DNA from 3 places in the Ancylobacter novellus DSM 506 genome. Region 3 is predicted to be linked to each of the others. Evidence: predicted binding sites of a transcription regulator. Region 3 holds the regulator's gene; each other region holds the start of a gene.
The links. The regulator LexA, encoded in region 3, represses DNA repair genes until DNA is damaged. The targets are predictions, from matches to a motif close to TGTTCNNNNTGTGTTCNG.
Positions count from the first base shown of each region.

Region 1: the regulator LexA is predicted to act here: its motif matches at 3,463-3,480, upstream of parE (DNA topoisomerase IV subunit B).
Region 2: the regulator LexA is predicted to act here: its motif matches at 3,924-3,941, upstream of SNOV_RS19140 (YifB family Mg chelatase-like AAA ATPase).

Region 1 is NC_014217.1:1,414,675-1,421,739, reverse strand. Features, by position in the region: gene phaC (class I poly(R)-hydroxyalkanoic acid synthase) at 1-530, shown strand, start outside; gene SNOV_RS06780 (lysozyme inhibitor LprI family protein) at 527-880, shown strand; gene SNOV_RS06775 (carbonic anhydrase) at 903-1,613, opposite strand; gene argC (N-acetyl-gamma-glutamyl-phosphate reductase) at 1,705-2,760, opposite strand; gene SNOV_RS06765 (hypothetical protein) at 2,993-3,277, shown strand; gene parE (DNA topoisomerase IV subunit B) at 3,556-5,598, shown strand; gene SNOV_RS22560 (glycosyltransferase family 2 protein) at 5,784-7,065, opposite strand, start outside.
Region 2 is NC_014217.1:4,064,722-4,071,786, forward strand. Features, by position in the region: gene SNOV_RS19120 (BQ00720 family protein) at 1-98, opposite strand, end outside; gene SNOV_RS19125 (Hsp20 family protein) at 147-569, opposite strand; gene olsB (l-ornithine N(alpha)-acyltransferase) at 757-1,839, opposite strand; gene SNOV_RS19140 (YifB family Mg chelatase-like AAA ATPase) at 2,329-3,861, opposite strand; gene SNOV_RS19145 (formate dehydrogenase subunit gamma) at 4,095-4,568, shown strand; gene SNOV_RS19150 (formate dehydrogenase beta subunit) at 4,565-6,124, shown strand; gene fdhF (formate dehydrogenase subunit alpha) at 6,134-7,065, shown strand, end outside.
Region 3 is NC_014217.1:1,899,851-1,906,915, forward strand. Features, by position in the region: gene moaC (cyclic pyranopterin monophosphate synthase MoaC) at 1-336, shown strand, start outside; gene SNOV_RS09105 (molybdopterin molybdotransferase MoeA) at 343-1,557, shown strand; gene hpxZ (oxalurate catabolism protein HpxZ) at 1,615-2,007, shown strand; gene SNOV_RS09115 (GntR family transcriptional regulator) at 2,091-2,789, shown strand; gene lexA (transcriptional repressor LexA) at 2,982-3,680, shown strand; gene SNOV_RS09125 (ComEC/Rec2 family competence protein) at 3,674-6,055, opposite strand; gene gltX (glutamate--tRNA ligase) at 6,213-7,065, shown strand, end outside.

The sequences.
Region 1 (7,065 bases), 490 kb from region 3:
GCCAGGCGCCCTTCCCGTTCGACATCCTCTACTGGAACTCGGATTCGACGCGGCTGCCGGCGGCCAACCACTCCTTCTATCTGCGCAATTGCTACCTCGACAACCGGCTGGCCAAGGGCGTGCTGATGCTCGCCGGCAAGCTCCTGGACCTCAAGACCATCGACCTGCCGGTCTACAGCGTGGCGACGCGCGAGGACCACATCGCCCCGGCGCCGTCCGTCTTCCTCGGCGTGCAGCTGTTCGGCAATCCCGGACGCTTCGTGCTCGCCGGCTCCGGCCATATCGCCGGCGTCATCAACCCGCCCGAGCGCGGCAAGTACCAGTACTGGACCGGCGACGCCCCCACGGGGAAGCTGGAGGACTGGATCGCGCGGGCTGAGATGCATCCCGGCTCCTGGTGGCCGGACTGGTTCTCATGGATCGAGGAACTGGACGGCCGCCGCGTGCCCGCCGACACCCGCATTCCCGGCGAGGGGGCCTATCCGGCGCTGGAGGACGCGCCGGGCAGCTATGTGAAGGTGAAGTCGTGAAGCGGACGGCGCTGCTTGCCGCCGCGCTGGCCGGCATCGGCCTTTCCGCGCCGGCCCATGCCGCGAGCTTCGACTGCGGCAAGGCGCAGGCGGCGGACGAGCGGGCGGTCTGCGCCGACCCGGCGCTCTCCGCGCTCGACAGCGAGATGGGCGGGCTGTGGTTCGCCTATGGCCGCCTGCCAATGCTGATGGGCGCGAACGGCAACCGGCATGACGAGGCGCGCGCCTTCCTGACCTCGCGCGCGGCCTGCGGCGCCAATGCGACCTGCCTCACCGCGCTCTACCAGGCCCGCATCGCCGCGCTGAAGCAGCAGATCACCGCCTATATCAAGGCCATGCCGCCGCTGTGAGGCGGCGCCGGGCGTTCGTCGGTCAGTCGAGGAAGGCCACCTTGCCGCTGGCGAGGTCGTAGACCGCGCCGGCCAACCGCACCTTGCCCGCATCGCGGGCCTGCGCCACCAGTGGGCTGGCAGCGGCGATCTGCTCGAGCACCAGCTCGACATTGGTGCGCACCGCATTGGCCATGAGGTCGCCCTTCATGCCCTGCGCCTTGCGCACCGCCGGTACGATCGGTTCCACCATCTGCCCGATGGATCCGGGATAGGTGGCGCCCTTGGTGACGACCTTCGTCGCCGCCTCGACCGCGCCGCAGCCGCTATGGCCGAGCACCAGCACCAGCGGCGCGCCGAGCACCGCCACGCCGTACTCGATCGAGCCGAGCGCGGTGTGGTCGACCGTGTTGCCGGCGACGCGCACGATGAACAGCTCGCCGAGCTTACCATCGAACAGGTGCTCGGGCGGCGTGCGGGAATCCGAGCACCCCACCACCACGGCGAACGGCGCCTGCCCTGCGGCAAGCGGCGCGATATGGCCATGGCCGCCGGCCGGCGTGCAGCTTTCGCCGCCGACGAAGGCGGCATTGCCGCTCTTCAGCCGGCTCAGCGCCTCGTCCGCCGAGACCGAGGTCGACGCCGCCGGCGAGGCGGCGAAAGCCGAGCCGCGGCCAAGACCGGCAGCGGCGGCGCAACCGCAGGCAAGCGCGGCGAACACGCCGCGACGCGAGGCAAGGATGGCATTCGGCATGGCATTTCCCCTAAAGCAACCTTGATCGGCCGACTGATATACTGTCGACCATATCGCTGTCGGGGATGCTGCGAAAGACCGATGTCTGCCCTTACGGGAACAGCGCGATCTGCTCCAGACCCAGCGTCTCGGGATAGCCGAGCACGAGGTTCATGTTCTGCACCGCCTGGCCGGAGGCGCCCTTCACCAGATTGTCGGTGGTCGCGATGACGATCACCCGGTCCGGCGCGCGGTCCTTGATCACGCCGATGAAGGCCATGTTGGAGCCCTTCACGAAGCGCGTCTGCGGCACCTGGCCAAGCGGGAGCACATGCACGAAGGGCTCGCCGCGGTAGAAATCGGCCAGCACGCGATGCACGCCTTCCGCGCCGACGCCGGCGCCGGTCTTCAAATAGATCGTGGCGTAGATGCCGCGGCTCATCGGGATGAGGTGCGGGGTGAAGCTCGGGACGATAGTGCGCCCGGCCGCCTTGGTGAACTCCTGGTCGAGCTCGGCCATGTGGCGGTGGCTGCCCACCCCGTAAGCGTGCATCCCGTCCGTCACCTCGGTGTAGAGCAGGTTCTCCTTGGCCGAGCGGCCCGCGCCGGTGACGCCGCTCTTGGCGTCGACGACGATGTGCTCGGGATCGATGGCGCCGGCCTCGATCAGCGGCACCACGGGCAGGATCGCCGTCGTGGTGTAGCAGCCGGGATTGGCGACCAGCCGAGCCTTTTTGATCTCGTCGCGGTAGAGCTCGACGATGCCGTAGACGGCCTCCTGCTGCAGCTCCAGCGCCTGGTGCGGGTGGCCATACCACTGCTCATAGGCGCCGGCGTCGCGCAGCCGGAAATCGGCCGAGAGGTCGACCACCTTCACATGCGGCGCGCTCTCGAACACCTGCTTGATGACGAGCTGCGTCGTACCGTGCGGCAGCGCGCAGAAGACGAGGTCGACCCCGCTCCACTCGACTTGCTCGATGGTGATCAGGTCGGGCAGCTTGAACGGCGCGAATTGCGGGAACACGCTCGCCATGGGCTGGCCCGCCTTGCGGTCGGCGGTCAGCGCGACGATCTCGACGCGCGGATGGCGCAGCAGCAGGCGGACGAGCTCCGAGCCGGTGTAGCCCGAGGCCCCGAGGATGGCGATCCGTGCCTTGCTGTCGCTCATGGCGGCAATCCCTGCAATGTTCCCGGCAAACCGCAAGGCTCTCGCTGCGGAGCCCTCGCGCATGGAGGAGCGCCATTACACCTTCTGCATGTCCGGCGGAAGACGCGATGCGCGCGCGCATCGCATGGCGGATGCGCGGGTTTCGCAGGAACTGTCGCACGCGATGGGACTTACCTCCCCGCCTGCCGCGCGGTGCCCTACCCTGCCCGGCCGCCTTGTGGAGTATCGCGTCATGTATCCCTTCGACCTCTTCCCGCTGTCCCTCGACCTCGCCCGCCTCGGCCTCGACGCGCAAGAGGTGGTGGCCGAGCGGATGACGAAGCTGGCGCGCGGCGACCTCGCCGCCGGAATCGAGGCGGTGCGGATGGTGACGGAGAAGACCCTGGCGCTCGGCGAGGCCAACGCCCATCTCGCCTCCGCCGCCGCTTCCGGCAAGCTCGACCGGGCGGCGCCGCAGATCGTCGCCCTCTACCGCCGGAAGGTGCGGGCGAACCGGAAGCGGCTGCGCAAGCGCTGAGGATTGGCGAGCGCCTGCACGCCTTGCTCACGATACGCCGTCATCCTGAGGTGCGAGCGCAGCGAGCCTCGAAGGATGGTTGCTACAGCGCGCCCGGACGAGCATCCTTCGAGGCCCGGCGAGACGCCGGGCACCTCAGGATGACGGCGCGTTGGCGAGCGCGCCTCGCCCGAGCCGCCCCGATATGTTCACGGAGCGTTCCGGTTTGGGCTTGCGCCTGCCATAGTGCTGGTGCACACCGAATCATCGCCCGAGAGATCCGAGCCGAAATCCCGCCCATGTCGAATGCCGACGACCTCTTCTCCGCCGCTCCTCCCGCCCCGCGCCCGGCCCGTCCGACGGCGAAGGCTGCCGCGCGCGGCGAGGCACCGCCCCCGGCAGAGAACGGCTACACCGCCGCGCATATCGAGGTGCTGGAAGGGCTGGAGCCGGTCCGCCGCCGGCCGGGCATGTACATCGGCGGCACCGACGAGAAGGCGCTGCACCACCTCTTCGCCGAGGTGATCGACAACTGCATGGACGAGGCGGTGGCCGGCCATGCCAGCTTCATCGATGTCGAGCTGACCGAGGACGGCTTCCTCGCCGTCACCGACAACGGACGCGGTATCCCGATCGAGGACCACCCGAAATATCCCGGCAAGTCGGCGCTGGAGGTGATCCTCACCACGCTGCATGCCGGCGGCAAGTTCGACTCTAAGGTCTACGAGACCTCGGGCGGCCTGCACGGCGTCGGCGTCTCCGTGGTAAACGCGCTCTCCGACGTGCTGGAGGTCGAGGTCGCGCGCGGGCAGATGCTGTACCGCCAGACCTATTCGCGCGGCCTGCCGCAGGGGCCGATCCAGGAGGTCGGCCGGGTGCTGAACCGCCGCGGCACCCGCGTGCGCTTCCATCCCGACGCGCAGATCTTCGGCGAGGGCGCCCGGTTCAAGCCGGCCCGCGTGTTCAAGATGGCGCGCTCCAAAGCGTACCTCTTCGGCGGCGTCGAGATCCGCTGGAGCTGCGACGCCTCGCTCGTCGCCGGCAGCGAGATCCCGGAAAAGGCGGTGTTCCGCTTCCCCGGCGGCCTCAAGGATTATCTCGCCGCCGACATCGAAGGCCACACGCTGGTCCACCCGGATGTTTTCGCCGGCAAGACCTCGCGCCCCGGCGGCCATGGCTCGGCGGAATGGGCGGTGGCGTGGCTGGGCGATGCCGACGGGGCCATCTCTTCCTATTGCAACACCATCCCGACCGCCGAGGGCGGCACGCATGAGGCGGGGCTGCGCTCGGTGCTGCTCAAGGGCCTGCGCGACCATGCCGAGCGTACCGGCAACACCAAGCGCGCCTCAATCATCACCACCGACGACGTGATGGCCGGCTGCGCCGCCATGCTCTCGGTCTTCGTGCGCGAGCCGGAATTCCAGGGCCAGACCAAGGAAAAGCTCGCCACCGCCGAGGCGACCCGCATCGTCGAGGCCGCGCTGCGCGATCCCTTCGACCACTGGCTCGGCGGCAACCCGACGCAGGCCTCGCGCCTGCTCGACTGGGTGATCGAGCGCGCCGACGAGCGCCTGCGCCGCCGGCAGGAGAAGGAAATCTCCCGCAAGACGGCCGTGCGCAAGCTGCGCCTGCCCGGCAAGCTCGCCGACTGCTCGAACAATTCGGCGGCCGGCTCGGAGCTGTTCATCGTCGAGGGCGACTCGGCCGGCGGCTCGGCCAAGCAGGCGCGCGAGCGCCAGACCCAGGCCGTGCTGCCACTGCGCGGAAAGATCCTCAACGTCGCCAGCGCCGGGCGCGACAAGCTCGCGCAGAACCAGCAGCTCGCCGACCTGATGCAAGCACTGGGCTGCGGCACCGGAACGCATTACCGCGAGGAAGACCTGCGCTACGAGCGCGTGATCATCATGACGGACGCCGACGTCGACGGCGCCCACATCGCCTCGCTGCTCGTCACCTTCTTCTTCCGGCAGATGCCGAAGCTGATCGAGAACGGCCACCTCTTCCTCGCCGTGCCGCCGCTCTACCGCATCAGCCAGGGCGCCAAGACGCTCTATGCGCGCGACGAGGCGCACCGCGACGAGTTGCTGAAGAAGGAATTCTCCGGCCGCGGCAAGGTGGAGATCGGCCGCTTCAAGGGCCTCGGCGAAATGATGCCGGCGCAGTTGAAGGAGACCACGATGAGCCGCAAGACGCGCACGCTGCTGCGCGTCAGCATCGAGGAAGCCGAGCGCGCCGCGACCGCCGACATCGTCGAGCGGCTGATGGGCAATAAGCCCGAGAGCCGCTTCGCCTTCATCTCCGAGCGCGCGGCTTTCGCCAGCGAGGAACTGCTGGATATTTGAGGGCTGGTTTCCGCTGGCCCCACCTCATCCTGAGGTGCCCGGCCAACGGCCGGGCCTCGAAGGATGCTCGTCCGGGCGCGCTGTGACGACCATCCTTCGAGGCTCGCTGCGCTCGCACCTCAGGATGAGGGTGCACTATCCCGGCTCTACGGCTTCGCCTTCGGCGGGGATGACGGCTTACGCCCTCACGCCGTCGGTGCCTGCGTATAATGCCGGTCGAGGATGTCCTGGATCGCGCCCTTGTAGCGGTCGCGCGCCACGAGCTTGGCGACCTCGCGGACCTGGCGGCCGCTGCTCAGCTTCATCTCCGCCGAGGCGCCGCTCCAGGTGCCCTGCGCGTGCATGCGGTAGACGCTCATCGGCCGGTTCAGGTAGCCAATGGCGCCGAAGCGGTCGAGGTGGAAGGCGAGGCCCATCTCGCTCAGCCGGTGGCGATAGAGGATGCCGGGCAGTTCCTTCATCAGGTCGCTGCGGAACATGCAGCTCGACAGGTTGGCGATGAGGTTGAGGCTGGGATCGGCGAGGAAATCCGCGGCATCCAGCTTGTTCTTGCGGATGCGGTCCTGGCGTTCCAGCGTGGTGCGGCGCCGGCTGCCGGCCGCCTCCACCTCGATCTTGGAGAACACCATCGAGCAGTCGGGATTGGCTTCGAGGAACGCCACCTGCTTGGCGATCTTGTCGCGGTCGCTCCAGTAGTCGTCGCCTTCGAGAATGGCGAGATAGGCGCCGGCGGCGGTGGCGAAGCTCCGGCGGAAATTGCCGGAGATGCCGCGGTTGATGCCGTCGCCGATGGAGCGCATGCGCCAGCGGTTCTTCTCGCAGTAGCGCTGGACGATCTCCGCCGTGCCGTCGGTCGAGCCGTCGTCGGCGACGACGATGTCCTGGTAGAAGTCGCCGCGCTGGGCCAGCACGCTCTCGATCGCCTCGGCGATGTACTCCGCCTGGTTGTAGCAGACGATGACGCTGGTCACGGTCGGGCAGACATCGTAGCGCCGCAGGATGCGCGCCATGGGCAGCGTCACCGCCTCGCGGTCGGTGATGCGCCCGAGCTTCTTCCCGTCGCGGTCACGGTAGGTCATCAGCACCTCGCCGACGAAGACCGGCGGGTAGCGGTGGAGATATTTCAGGATCAGGTCCCAGTCGACCAGCCGGCGCAGGCTGATGTCGAAGCCGCCGAGCTCCTGGAAGCAGGCCGCGTGGTGCACGAACACACCGAGGTCGATGTAGTTGTCGCGCCTGAGCGCCTCGAGATCGAAGGCTCGGCCGACCACGCGCGGCACGCTCTCCTGGAAGAAGCGGGCGTAAAGGGTGCGCACGCCCTCGTTCATCACGATGCGGCGGGCGAAGGCGTCGAGGAAGCGCGGGTCGACCACATTGTCGGAATCGACATAGGCGATCCACGGGTTGCGCGCCGCCAGCAGCCCGGCATTGCGCGCCGCCGACACGCCGAGATTGCGCGAGAAGCGG
Region 2 (7,065 bases), 2.2 Mb from region 3:
ATGCGGCCGTCACCGAGGCTCGCGAAGGCCTCGGGGGTCAGGGCACCAGCGAGAGCGGCACCCGTGGCAGGTCCGGTGATCTGGAATTCGTTCGTCATGGTCCACGACTCCTCGTTACTCACTGTCGAGACCGGCTTCGGGTGCCCTCACTCGTCGGTCGCAATGGTGATACGCCGAACGACGCGTTCCGGTTCCGGCCGAACAAGGTCGACCGACAGCAGACCGTTCTTCAGATCGGCGCCGAGCACCTTCATGCCGTCGGCCAGCACGAAGGTGCGCTGGAACTGACGGGCGGCGATGCCCCGATGAAGATAGATCCGCTCCGGCTCCTCGACCTGCCGGCCGCGGATGACGAGCTCCTTCTCCTCCACCGTCACATCCAGCTGGTCCCGGGTGAAACCGGCGACCGCCAATGTGATGCGGAGCCTGTCCGGCTGGCCCGGCAGCACCACCCGCTCGACATTGTAGGGCGGATAGCCGTCGGAGCCTTTGACGACGCGGTCGAGCGCTCGCTCGACCTCATCGAAGCCGAGCAGGAAGGGGCTCGACAGCGAGGGAATGCGTGACATGCTCCCAAAGTCCTCGTCTAGAAGCGACTTTGCGTGATGGGACCCCACAAGGGCATCCCGTTGAGTGAGCATATGGGCGGGGGTGCGGGGGTGCGCAAGAAGACACCGCCGTGCACGGCGGAAAAACGCCGCGCGCGACCTAAGGCCGGCCGCCAAGGGCCGGGGCAATCGGCAAGACTGCGGGTTTTCAGGCGGCGTGGCGCTCGCCGTTCACGCCGAAATGATCGAGATAACGGGGGTTTATCCGCTCGATCGGCAGGACGATCAGCACGTCGGTGGTGCCGAACTGGCGGTCGACCACGGCGCCGCGGCCGATCTGCGCGCCGAGCCGCAGATAGCCCTTGATCAGCGGCGGCAGCTCGACGAGCGCCGCCTTGGTGTCGATCGCCTCCACCGCCATCAGGTCCATCGCCGCGGCGTTCCTCGGCAGCGCGTCGGCCGACCACTCCGGGTCGGTCGGGGCGAAATGGTGCAGGAAGGCGAGCGGGCGGGCGAGCGAGCGCGGGTCGACGCCCTCGAGGCTGGCGCAGCCGAACATCACGTCGATGCGGTGGTGGCGGACATAGGCCCAGATGCCGTGCCAGAGCAGTTCCACCGTGCGCTTGTTGCGGTAGGAGGAGAGCACGCAGGAGCGGCCGAGCTCGAGGAAGCGCCGGTGCGGGTGGCGCGCCAGCAGCGGGGCGATGTCGAACTCGCCGGCGGTGTAGAAGCCGCCATGGCGGGCGGCGATCTCCTGGCGCAGCAGGCGGTAGGTGCCGACGACGCGCGGCACGCGTTTGCCGCGCACCATGCGGCAGGAATCGTGGTCGAGCACCAGGAGGTGGTCGCAGAAGCCGTCGAAGGCGTCGAAGTCGCGCCGGGCGAGCCGCATGGCGGCGGCGGGGACGGCCGACATCTCCTCGTAGAACACCTCGTAGCGCAGGCGCTGGGCGCGGCGCACATCGGCCGCGGTGACGGCGAGGCGCACCTCCAGCGGGCCGATGCGGCCGAGCGTCACCGGGCCGCGGTCGCTGCGGCTCTCGCGGTGGCGCAGGCCCGAATAGGAGCGCAGCGCCGGCATGAAGCGCGAGGGCGTGAAGGCCGCCGGAACGAGGCGCAGCGGCTCTATCCTGGCGCGCTGGTCCTTTGCGTGATCCTTGGCGCGCTCTTCCGTGGCGCGGGGCTTGGGCGTGAAGGGATTGAGCAGGCTCGGCTTCAGGAAATTCCGCAGCGCCGAAGCGCCCGCGGCCGGCGCCGCCTCGACATTCCCGTCGGCGAGCATTTGCGTCATGAACAGCCCCTCAGCCCGGTCGCATTATAGCGATTTGTGACAAGAATCACATTTCTCGGACGCTCATGTGACAGAGCGTGACCGGCAGGTCGGGACATGCCGTTGCGGCATGTGGCGGACGGTGCGGCCGATGACGGGGCGTGCCGGAGAGGCCTCGGGACGGCGCTTCGGGTTGCCATCCCGCCGGACTCTCTTCGGAAAAGCGGCCCAGCCTGGGAGTCCCGCTCTACACCGTCATCCCGAGGTGCGAGCCCACGGGTCTTGCCTTCGGCAAGCCCGAGGACAGGCCACGAGCCTCGAGGGATACTCGTCAGCGTACACCAAGGCGAACATCCTTCGAGGCCCGGCCCGAGGCCGGGCACCTCAGGATGAGGGGCATCGGAATGATGTGAGTTCCCTGTCTCACCCTCGCGATAAGACCGTCCAAAGAGTGCCAACAGAAGGGTCGGCATTCCGGCCGAGGCAGGTCCTCCCGCCACGGCCCGGCCCTTACGCCGCGGCGGCGGTGCGGTCGGCGGCGGTGCGGTAGGCCAGCGCCTCGGCGAGATGGCCGCGGCTGACCGTTTCGGCTCCGGAAAGATCGGCCAACGTGCGCGCCACCCGCATGACGCGGTGATAGCCGCGCGCCGACAGCCGCATGATCCGCGCCGCCTCGGTCAGCAGCGCGGTGCCGGCGGCGTCGGGCGCGGCGATCTCCTCCAGGATCGGGCCGCTGGCCTCGGCATTGGTGAACAGATCGGGACGGCCGAGCGCGAGGAAGCGCTCGCGCTGGAGCGCCCGCGCCTCGGCGACGCGGGCGGCGACCGCGGCGCTCGGTTCGGTGGGGCCGGGGCGCACGAGGTCGACGGCGGAGACCGAGGGCACGTCGAGATGCAGGTCCACCCGGTCAAGGAAGGGGCCGGACAGCCGGCCCTGATACTCGGCGGCGCAGCGCGGGCCGCGCGCGCAACTGTGGCCGGGTTCGCCGGCACGCCCGCAGCGGCAGGGGTTCATCGCCGCGACCAGCTGGAAGCGGGCGGGATAGGAGATGCGGTGATTGGCGCGGGCGATCACCGCTTCCCCCGTTTCCAGCGGCTGGCGCAGCGAATCCAGCACCGCCGGGGCGAATTCCGGCAATTCGTCGAGGAACAGCACGCCGTTATGGGCGAGGGAGACCTCGCCGGGCCTTGCCCGCATGCCCCCGCCCACCATCGCCGCCATGCTGGCGGAATGGTGCGGGGCGCGGAACGGCCGCCGGCTGGTGAGCGCCCCGCCCTGCAGCGCCCCGGCGACCGACGCGATCATCGAGACTTCGAGCAGCTCGCCCGGGGTGAGCGGCGGCAGGATGGAGGGCAGGCGCTGCGCCAGCATCGACTTGCCGGCCCCCGGCGGGCCTGAGAGCAGGAGGTTGTGCCGGCCGGCGGCGGCGATCTCCAGAGCGCGCTTGGCGACTTCCTGGCCCTTCACCTCGGCGAGGTCGGGCAGAACCGACGTGCCCGGCTCCAGCCGCGGCTCCGGGCGCGAGAGCATCTGCCGTCCGGCGAAGTGATTGACCAGTTGGATCAGGGAGAGGGGCGCCAGCACCGGCATGTCCGGGCTCGCCCAGGCGGCTTCCGGGCCGCAGGCGGCGGGGCAGATCAGCCCATGGCCGCGTGCATTGGCGCCGATGGCGGCGGGCAGCACGCCGGCGACCGGGGCGATGCGCCCGTCGAGCGCCAGCTCGCCGACCACGGTGAAGCCGTCGAGCGCGTCCGCCGGCAGGGCGCCGATGGCCGCCATCAGCCCGAGCGCGATAGGCAGATCATAATGACTGCCTTCCTTCGGCAGGTCCGCGGGGGCGAGATTGACGGTGATGCGCCGCGCCGGCAGCGCGAGGCCGGAGGCGATGAGCGCGGCACGCACCCGCTCCTTGGCCTCGGTCACCGCCTTGTCGGCGAGCCCCACGAGGTTGAAGGCCGGAAGGCCCGGGGAAACCTGCACCTGAACGTCGACCGGGCGTGCCTCGACACCCTCGAACGCCACCGTCGCCACGCGCTGGACCATTCCCGCCCCTCGCCGAATGCCTCCGCGGATGGTGCCAGATTAAGGTCTATCGGCGCCGCGTCAAGAACATTTAGCGAACATTTGCCGCGAATGACGCAGCGGAATGCGCCGTAGCGGCACGGCACCTTTTCGATAGAAGAATTCTATCAAGGCACGGAACACCTGAATTGATTTCAGTTTCGCCGCGTACGATCCTTTCGTTTGGAAAAATCCAAAAGAAGGCACGGGAGAAAATGCCGCATTACGAACCTTGGAGCGAAGAGCGCGCCCGCGCGGTGATCGAGGAATTCTCTCACCTCGAAGGCCCGCTGATGCCGATGCTCCATGCGGTGCAGGAAACCTTCGGCTATGTGCCGGAGGCCGTCGTGCCCATGCTCGCCGAGATGCTGAACATCTCCCGCGCCGAAGTCCATGGCGTGGTCACCTTCTATCATGATTTCCGCCACGAGCCGGCCGGCCGCCATGTGCTGAAGCTCTGCCGTGCCGAGGCCTGCCAGGCGGCGGGCGGCGATGCGCTGGCCGACCATGCCGAGCACCGGCTCGGCTGCAAGCTCGGCGAGACGACGGCCGATGGCCGCGTCACCGTCGAGCCGATCTACTGCCTCGGCCTGTGCGCCACCGCGCCGTCCGCCATGCTGGACGGCAGGATCGTGGCCCGGCTCAACGAGCGTCGCCTCGACGCGCTGATCGCGGAGGCGCAGTCGTGAGCGTTCGTATCTACGTTCCCAAGGACGCCTGTTCCATCGCCTGCGGCGCCGACGAGGTGGCTGCGGCCATCGAGGCGGCGGCGCTTTCCCGCCGCCAGCCGATCGAGATCGTGCGCAACGGCTCGCGCGGCATGCTGTGGCTGGAGCCGATGATCGAGGTGGTGACGCCGGAAGGCCGCATCGCCTATGGCCCGGTGGCCGAGGAGGACGTCGAGGGCCTGTTCGCGGCCGGCTTCCTGACCGGCGGCGACCACGCGCTGCGCATCGGCAAGCCGGAGGAGCACCCCTTCCTCGCCAAGCAGACGCGCCTCACCTTCGCGCGCTGCGGCATCATCGATCCCGCCTCCTACGCCGACTACCGCGCCCATGGCGGCTATAAGGGCCTCGAGCGCGCGCTTGCGCTCGGCCCGGCGGAGATCATCGAGGAAGTCAAGAAGTCCGGCCTGCGCGGCCGCGGCGGCGCCGGCTTCCCCACCGCCATCAAGTGGAAGACGGTGGCGGACGCCAAGGCCGACCGCAAGTACATCGTCTGCAACGCCGACGAGGGCGATAGCGGCACCTTCGCCGACCGCATGATCATGGAAGGCGACCCCTTCGAGCTGATCGAGGGCATGACCATCGCCGGCATCGCGGTGGGCGCCACCAAGGGCTTCGTCTACACCCGCTCGGAATATCCCCACGCCATCTGGGCGATGGAGAAGGCGATCGAGGTCGCCCGCGCCCATGGCATGCTCGGCGTCAACATCGCCGGCTCGCAGTACAGCTTCGACATGGAAGTGCGCATGGGCGCCGGCGCCTATGTGTGCGGCGAGGAGACGGCGCTGCTCGACAGCCTGGAAGGCAAGCGCGGCGTGGTCCGCGCCAAGCCGCCGCTGCCGGCGCATAAGGGCCTGTTCCAGAAGCCGACCGTCATCAACAACGTGCTCTCGCTGACCGCCGTGCCGCATATCCTGGCCGATGGCGGCGAGTTCTACGCCAATTTCGGCATGGGCCGCTCGCGCGGCACGATGCCGATCCAGATCGCCGGCAACGTGAAGTTCGGTGGCCTGTTCGAGACCGCCTTCGGCATCACGCTGGGCGAGTTGATCAACGACATCGGCGGCGGCACCGCCTCCGGCCGTCCGGTCAAAGCGGCGCAGGTGGGCGGCCCGCTCGGCGCCTATGTGCCGACCTGGCAGTTCGACCTGCCCTTCGACTACGAGGCCTTCGCGGCCAAGGACGCGCTGATCGGCCATGGCGGCATCGTCGTGTTCGACGAGACCACGGACCTCGCCAAGATGGCGCGCTTCGCCATGGAGTTCTGCTCCGTGGAGAGCTGCGGCAAGTGCACGCCCTGCCGCATCGGCTCGACGCGCGGCGTCGAACTGATGGACCGCATCATGGCCGGCCAGCGCGTCGAGGCGAACCTCGCCACGCTCACCGACCTCTGCCAGACCATGAAGCTTGGATCGCTTTGCGCCCTCGGGGGTTTCACCCCATATCCGGTGCTGAGCGCGCTGAACCATTTCCCCGAGGATTTCGGCGCGCCGCCGCGCCACCTCGAAGCCGCCGAGTGAGGAGCCACCATGTCCCTCGTCCATGAGATCGACTACGGAACACCCGCTCCCAAGACCGACAAGATGGTGACGCTCACCATCGACGGCATGGAAGTGACGGTGCCCGAGGGTACCTCCATCATGCGCGCGGCGATGGAGATGGGGACGCAGATCCCCAAGCTCTGTGCCACCGACAGCCTGGAGGCGTTCGGCTCCTGCCGCCTCTGCCTGATCGAGATCGAGGGCCGCAACGGCACGCCGGCCTCCTGCACCACGCCGGTGGCGCCGGGCATCAAGGTCCACACCCAGACGCCTCGTCTCGCCCAGCTGCGCAAGGGCGTGATGGAGCTCTATATCTCCGACCACCCGCTGGACTGCCTGACCTGCGCCGCCAACGGCGACTGCGAGCTGCAGGACATGGCCGGCGCGGTCGGCCTGCGCGAGGTGCGCTACGGCATGGAGGGCGCGAACCACTTCGCCCCCACCTCCGAGCTCGTCATGCCGAAGGACGAGTCCAACCCCTATTTCACCTATGACCCGGCCAAGTGCATCGTCTGCAACCGCTGCGTCCGCGCCTGCGAAGAGGTGCAGGGCACGTTCGCGCTGACGATTTCCGGCCGCGGCTTCGGCTCGCGCGTCTCGCCGGGCCAGTCGGAAGCTTTCCTCACCTCGGAATGCGTGTCCTGCGGCGCCTGCGTGCAGGCCTGCCCGACCGCCACCCTCTCCGAGAAGCGCCTGATCGAGATCGGCACGCCCGAGCACTCGGTGGTCACCACCTGCGCCTATTGCGGCGTCGGCTGCACCTTCAAGGCGGAGATGCGCGGCCAGGAAGTGGTGCGCATGGTGCCGTGGAAGGACGGCAAGGCCAATCGCGGCCATAGCTGCGTCAAGGGCCGCTTCGCCTGGGGCTACGCCACCCATCAGGACCGCATCACCAAGCCGATGATCCGCGCCAAGGTCAC
Region 3 (7,065 bases):
AACGCCAAGAAGGGCGACGTCATCGGCACGGCGCGCCTCGCCGGCATCATGGCGGCCAAGCGCACGCATGAACTGATCCCTCTCTGCCACGCGTTGCTGCTCTCCAAGGTGGCGGTGGAGATCGAGCCCGATTCTGCCCTGCCCGGCCTCGTGGTGCGGGCGACGGTGCGCACCACCGGCCAGACCGGCGTGGAGATGGAGGCGCTCACCGCCGTCTCCGTCGCCTGCCTCACCGTTTACGACATGGCCAAGGCGGTCGATCGCTTCATGCGCATCGAGAATGTGCGGCTGCTGGAAAAATCCGGCGGCCGTTCCGGCCACTGGCAGGGCGAGTAGCACATCATGGCCCTGATGCCCGTCGAGGAGGCGCTGGCCCTCCTGCTCGCCGCCGCCGGGCCGATTGGCAGCGAAAATGTCCCGCTGGAGGAAGCCGCCGGCCGGGTGCTCGCCGCCCCGGTGATCGCCCGCCGCACCACGCCCGGCGCTGACGTCTCGGCGATGGACGGCTATGCGCTGCGCGCCGCCGACGCTGCTACCGTCCCCGCTACGCTGCGGCTGATCGGCGAATCCGCCGCCGGCCGGCCCTTTGCCGGTACGGTCGAGCCGGGCACGACGGTGCGCCTGTTCACCGGCGCGGTGGTTCCCGATGGCGCCGACGCCATCGTCATCCAGGAGGACACGCGCCGCGACGGCGATCTCGTCACCATGAACGAAGCGCCCACACCCGGCCGGCATATCCGCCCTGCAGGCGGCGACTTCGCCAGTGGCGAGACGCTGCTGGAGACCGGCCACAAGCTGCGCGCCCGCGACCTCGCGCTGGTCGCCGCCGCCGATGTCGCCGAGGTGAGCGTCGCACGCCGTCCCCGCGTGGCCCTGCTCTCCACCGGCGACGAACTGGTGCGGCCCGGGACGGGCGCTCGGGCCCATCAAGTTATCGTCTCCAACATCTATTCCATCGCCGCGCTCGCGCGGGCTGCCGGCGCCGAGGTCACGGATCTCGGCGTGCTGCCCGACGAGATGGCGGCGACGCAGGCCGGCATGCGCGCGGCGCTCGACGGCGGTTTCGACGTGCTGGTGACCACCGGCGGCGCCTCGGTCGGCGACCATGACCTCGTCGCCCCGGCGCTCACGGCGCAGGGCGTCACCCTCGCCGTGCACAAGATCGCCCTGCGCCCCGGCAAGCCGCTGATGTTCGGACGCAGCAGGCGGACGCAAGTCCTTGGATTACCGGGCAACCCGGTCTCCGCCCATGTCTGCGCCACGCTCTTCCTCCTGCCCCTTCTGAAGAAGCTGCAGGGGCTCGACGTGCCGGCGGCGACCGAACTCCAGCCGGCCATCCTTGGCAGTGACGTGAAGGCCAACGAGCAGCGCATGGATTTCATGCGCGCCGAGATCGTCGGCCGCGAGGGCGGCCTGCCCGTGGTGCGCCCCCTGCCCGTGCAGGACAGCTCCATGCTGCGCAACCTCGCCCGCGCCGACGTGCTGCTGGTGCGCCGCCCGCATGCGCCGCCTGCCAAGGCCGGGGAACCCTGCGAGATTCTGCCGCTCGAGGATTGACCCCGCCGCCCGCTGCCTGTGTGCTCGCTTATCGATTTATCGCGGGGAACAGGGCGGATGGAGATCAACATTCCCGAGGTGCTGGCCGAGGTGACGGCCGCCTTCGAGCGTTACGAGAAGGCGCTGGTCGGCAACGACGTCGAGGCGCTCGATGCGCTGTTCTTCGAGGCCCTCACCACCATCCGCTATGGCGGCGGCGAAAACCTCTACGGCATAGAGGAAATCCGCGCCTTCCGCGCCGCCCGCTCGCCGGTCGGGCTGCAGCGCACGCTCGAAGGCACCGTCCTCACCTCCTATGGCCGCGACATGGCGGTGGCCTCCACCCTGTTCCGCCGGAACAGCGCACCCGGCCGCGTCGGTCGGCAGATGCAGACCTGGATGCGCACGCCGGAAGGCTGGAAGGTGGTCGCCGCCCATGTCAGCGTCATCGACGATCCCGCCGCCAAATGAAACACTTGGTGAAGCCCGGCATGCCCGCTATTGATGCGTGAGGCGGTCCGGCTTTCGGCCGTCTCCAGGTCGTCAGTTCGCGCATGTCCGTGCTGCCTGTCCGCTTCCCGCTCGAACCGCCCGCCGGCGCCGGCCGGCGGGGCCGCGTGACGCGCGCGGAGGAGTTGCGCATTCAACTCGCCGACGAGATCACCCGCGGCACGCTGCCACCGGGCACTGCGCTGGACGAGACTGCGCTCGCCGCCCGCTTCGGCGTGTCGCGCACGCCGGTCCGCGAGGCGCTGCGCGAGCTCACCGCCTCCGGCCTGGTCGACGCCCGTCCGCATCGCGGCGCGGTGGTGGCCCGTCCGAGCGTCGAGCGGCTGCAGAACATGTTCGACGTGATGGCCGAACTCGAGGCGCTCTGCGCCGGCCTCTCCGCACTCAACATGACGCCGCCGGAGCGCCGCCAGCTCGAACAGCTGCACGCCGACATGAGCGACTTCATGCGGCAGGGCGAGTTCACCGCCTATCGCGAGGCGAACGAACAGTTCCACAACTCGATCTATGCCGGCAGCCACAACGAGTACCTGATCGAGATCACGATCGGCACGCGCCGGCGGCTCTCGCCCTTCCGCCGGGCGCAGTTCCGCGCGCTCGGGCGCCTCGCCCTCTCCCACACCGAGCACGATCAGGTGGTGACGGCGATCCTGCGCGGCGACCGCGACGGCGCCGCTGCGGCCATGCGCAGCCATATCGCCATCGTCCACGACGCCTACGAGCAATACGCGCAGACGATCTGATTCGGCCCCGGCGCCCCTGTTTGGAGGCCAAAGAGGCGCTCGCCGGGCGAATTCAGCCGCTCAATGGCCGATTTCACCGCTTTTACACGCGTTTAGCGATCCCTTTACCCATTGTGGAACACAATAAGAACGTATAGTCTTTGTTCGCGATTTGTTTCATTCCGGCGACGCCGGCCAGACGGGATTCTCAGGATGCTCACCCGCAAACAGCATGAGCTGCTCCTGTTCATCAACGAGCGTCTGCAGAAGGACGGCGTGCCGCCTTCCTTCGAGGAGATGAAGGAGGCGCTCGACCTCAGGTCGAAGTCCGGCATCCACCGGCTGATCACGGCGCTGGAGGAGCGCGGCTTCATCCGCCGCCTGCCGAACCGGGCGCGGGCGCTGGAGGTGATCCGCCTCCCCGAGGACGCGCAGCCGCCCAAGCCTGCCGCTCGCCCCTTCGCCCCCAACGTCATCGAGGGCAATCTCGGCCGCGTGCGCCCCTCCGAAGACAGCGAGGATGTGCGCCGCTCGGTGCCGATCCCTGTCATGGGCCGCATCGCCGCCGGCACGCCGATCTCGGCCATCCAGTCGCGCGACCACACCATCAGCATGCCGCCGGAAATGCTGGCTGGCGGCGAGCATTTCGCGCTGGAAGTGCGCGGCGATTCCATGGTCGAGGCCGGTATCCTCGACGGCGACCTGGCGCTGATCCGCAAGACTGATTCCGCCAACACCGGCGAGATCGTGGTGGCGCTGATCGACGACGAGGAAGCCACTCTCAAGCGCCTGCGCCGCAAGGGCGCCTCGGTGGCGCTGGAGGCGGCGAACCCGGCCTATGAGACCCGCATCTTCGGCCCCGACCGCGTGCGCATCCAGGGCAAGCTGGTCGGCCTGTTCCGGCGCTACTGAGGAGCGTTCGCCGGCCGCTCCGAGGCACTTTCGCCAACCATGTCGTCGAGCGGATCGCGCGACCTTGCCGTTGCGCGCGCGACGGCCGGTTTGCCGGCTTGAGCCGCGCCGGTGATGGGCTGCAGTCTCGCGGCAGCATTGGTCGTCGCAACTCGCGGCGGGGCAGCCTGCCAGGGCCGGCCGCCATAGGGCGCGTTGGCCGAGACGAGCCGCAGTTCGCCCTCCTCCGTCCGATAGCCGGCCACCCCGCCGCCCGCCTTGCGCGGATCGAGATGGATGACCGTCGCCGCGCATTCGGAAGGCGCCGTGAAGGGCGTCACCAGCACGCGGGCAAGGCGGCAATCGTCCTCCAGCGAATCCGGATGCCGCGACAGGGCAACGAGCGCGCCGCCGACGAGCGGCAGTGTGCAGCCGAGCGGATCGCAGGCAGCCGCCTGTATCAGCTCTTTCGAGCCGGCGCGCGCGCGGTCGCCGTCGGCGCTCAGCCACTGCTCCACCGCGAAGCGGTCGGCAAGACCGCTCGTGCGGTCACCCATGACGGCGAGCGCGCCGTCCGGCCCACGCACGGCGACGGTGCGCGCTTCGCCATCGACGAATAGGTCGGGCCGCGGCTCGCGCGCGGCGATCCACAGCGCGAGGATGGCAAGCACCGGAGCCAGCAGGATCAGCCGCGTGCGGGAGAGGCAGAGCGCCATCAAGGCGAGGCTGAGCAGCACGAGGCTCGCCATCGGCATGGCGGATACGCCGCGATCCGCTCCAGGGATACGTGCGACGAAATCGGCGATGTCGCGCATCAGGTCGATGCCCCAGCCCATCAGCCGCCAGGCCCGATCGTCCCAGCCGAACGGCATCAGCACCGCGCCGACCAGGCCCGCGGGCATGACGATGAAGGAGACGGCCGGCATGGCGGCGAGGTTGGCGATCAGGCTCAGCGGCGCCAGCCGTTGGAAATGGAACGCCGCATAGGGCGCGGTGGCGAGACCGGCGGCGAGCGAAGCCAGCACCAGCGCCGCGACATAGCGGGCCGGCCGACGCAGCCAGACGGCGTCCTCCGCCGTGCCCGGCGGCGTGGTCACGAAATGGCCGTACCGCTCATAGGCGGCGATGAGCGCCAGCGTGGCGGCGAAGGACATCTGCGCGCCGGGATCGAGCACCGCCCAAGGGGTGAGCGCCAGCACCGCAAGCGCCGCCACCGCCAGCGTGCGCAAGGTGAGCGCCGGACGGCCGAGCACGATGCCGGCGAGCACGATCAGCGTCATCACATAGGCGCGCTGGGTGGCCAGTTCGGCGCCGGAGAGCAGCAGATAGAACGTCGCCGACAGCGCCGCCGGCACCGCCGCCCAGGCCTTGATCGGATAGCGCAGCGCGAGATCGGGAAACAGCGCCAGCAGGGCCCGAGCTAGGAAGAACACGGTGGTCGCAACCAGTGCCATGTGCAGGCCGGAAATGGAGAGGATGTGCGACAAGCCGGCGACGCGCATGCTCTCCTCGATCGGCTCCGCCACCGCGTCGCGCAGCCCGGTGACCAGCGCCACCGCCACCCCGCCCTCCTCGCCCGGCAAGGCGGCGCGGATGCGCGCGGCGATAGCGTGCCGCGTGCCGTCGAGCCAGGTCGTCAACGCCAGACCGGCCGGCGCGATCACAGGCGCCGGAACGATTTGCGGGCGGCCGAGCGCATAGCCGGTGGCGCCGATGCCGTCGAACCAGACCGCGCGGCCGAAATCGAAGCCGCCGGGATAGGCCGGCCCCGGCGGCGGCCCGAGGCTGGCGCGCAGCCGCACATGGCTGCCGACCGCCGGCGGATCACGCCCCGCCAGCGTCACGCGCACGCGCCGCGGCGCATCGACCAGCGGGCGCGGAAAGGTGGTGACCAAAACGGTGACACGGCTGCCGCGCGGGCGGTGCTCGGTGGCCTCGACGAAGCCGGTGATCTCGGCCGCATTGAGCTGCTCGCCGAGCACCGGATGCGCCATGCGCTGCACCTGCAGGCTCGCCAGCGCGAAGCCGGCGGTGATGGCGGCGAGCAGCGCGAAGAGATGGAAGGCGAAGGGTTTTTCCCGCGCCCACACGGCGATGCCGATCAACACCGCCGCCGGCAGCAAGGCGACATAGGGCAATGGCTCGTGCGGCGCGCCGAAATAGAGCCCCGCGCCGGCGGAGACGCCGATCGGCAGGAACAGGAAGCCGCGCCGGTCGTCCAGCTCGCGCGCCAGCGCCGCGGCGAGACGTCCTGCCAGCGCGCCGAGCGAGGGCAGCGGCCAGCCCTGCCCGGCCGCGCGGCGCGCGCCGCCGAGGGCGAGCGCCGCCGCCCGCGCCCGGGCACGCGGGAGCGCCTCCTCCGGCCGCGACTTTGACGGCTCCTCGCCCCCCTGCACGTCGTCCCCCGACGCCCTGCCCCATCCACGCCGCCATCGCCCGGCAAAAGCAGGCGACGGCGCGGCTTTCGCGGTGTTGCGCACCTATGGTACACGCACCGTCCGCGCCCGCCACGCTTTGACGCCGCAGCCCTTCGCGGCGCGAGACGGAAGAGAAATGTCCGAGACCGTCGTCACCCGCTTCGCCCCCTCGCCCACCGGCTTCCTGCACATCGGCGGGGCGCGCACCGCGCTGTTCAACTGGCTCTACGCCCGCGCCAAGGGCGGGAAAATGCTGCTGCGCATCGAGGACACCGACCGCCAGCGTTCCACGCCGGAGGCGATCGACGCCATCATCGACGGGCTGAAATGGCTCGGCATCGACTGGTCGGGCGACGTCATCTACCAGTTCGCCCGCGCCGCGCGTCACCGCGAGGCGGTGGAGCAGATGATCGCGGCCGGACGCGCCTATCCCTGCTACGCCACGGCGGCGGAGCTGGAGGAAATGCGCGAGACCGCCCGCAAGGAGGGCCGCCCGCCGCGCTATGACGGGCGCTGGCGCGACCGCGATGCCGCCGACTACCCGACCGACCGCAAGCCTGCGATCCGCCTGAGGGCGCCCATCGAGGGCGAGACCATCATCGACGACCTCGTGCAGGGCCGTGTCGTATTCCAGAACAAGGAACTCGACGATCTCGTGCTGCTGCGCTCGGACGGTACGCCGACCTACATGCTCTCCGTGGTGGTCGACGACCACGACATGAGCGTCACCCACATCATCCGCGGCGACGACCACCTCACCAATGCCGCGCGCCAGACGCAGATCTACCATGCGCTGGGCTGGGAGGTACCGCGCATGGCGCACATCCCGCTCATCCACGGGCCGGACGGCGCCAAGCTCTCCAAGCGCCACGGCGCGCTCGGCGTCGACGCCTACCGGGCCATGGGCTACCTGCCGGCGGCGCTGCGCAACTACCTCGTCCGCCTCGGCTGGAGCCATGGCGACCAGGAGATCTTCTCCACCGAGGAGA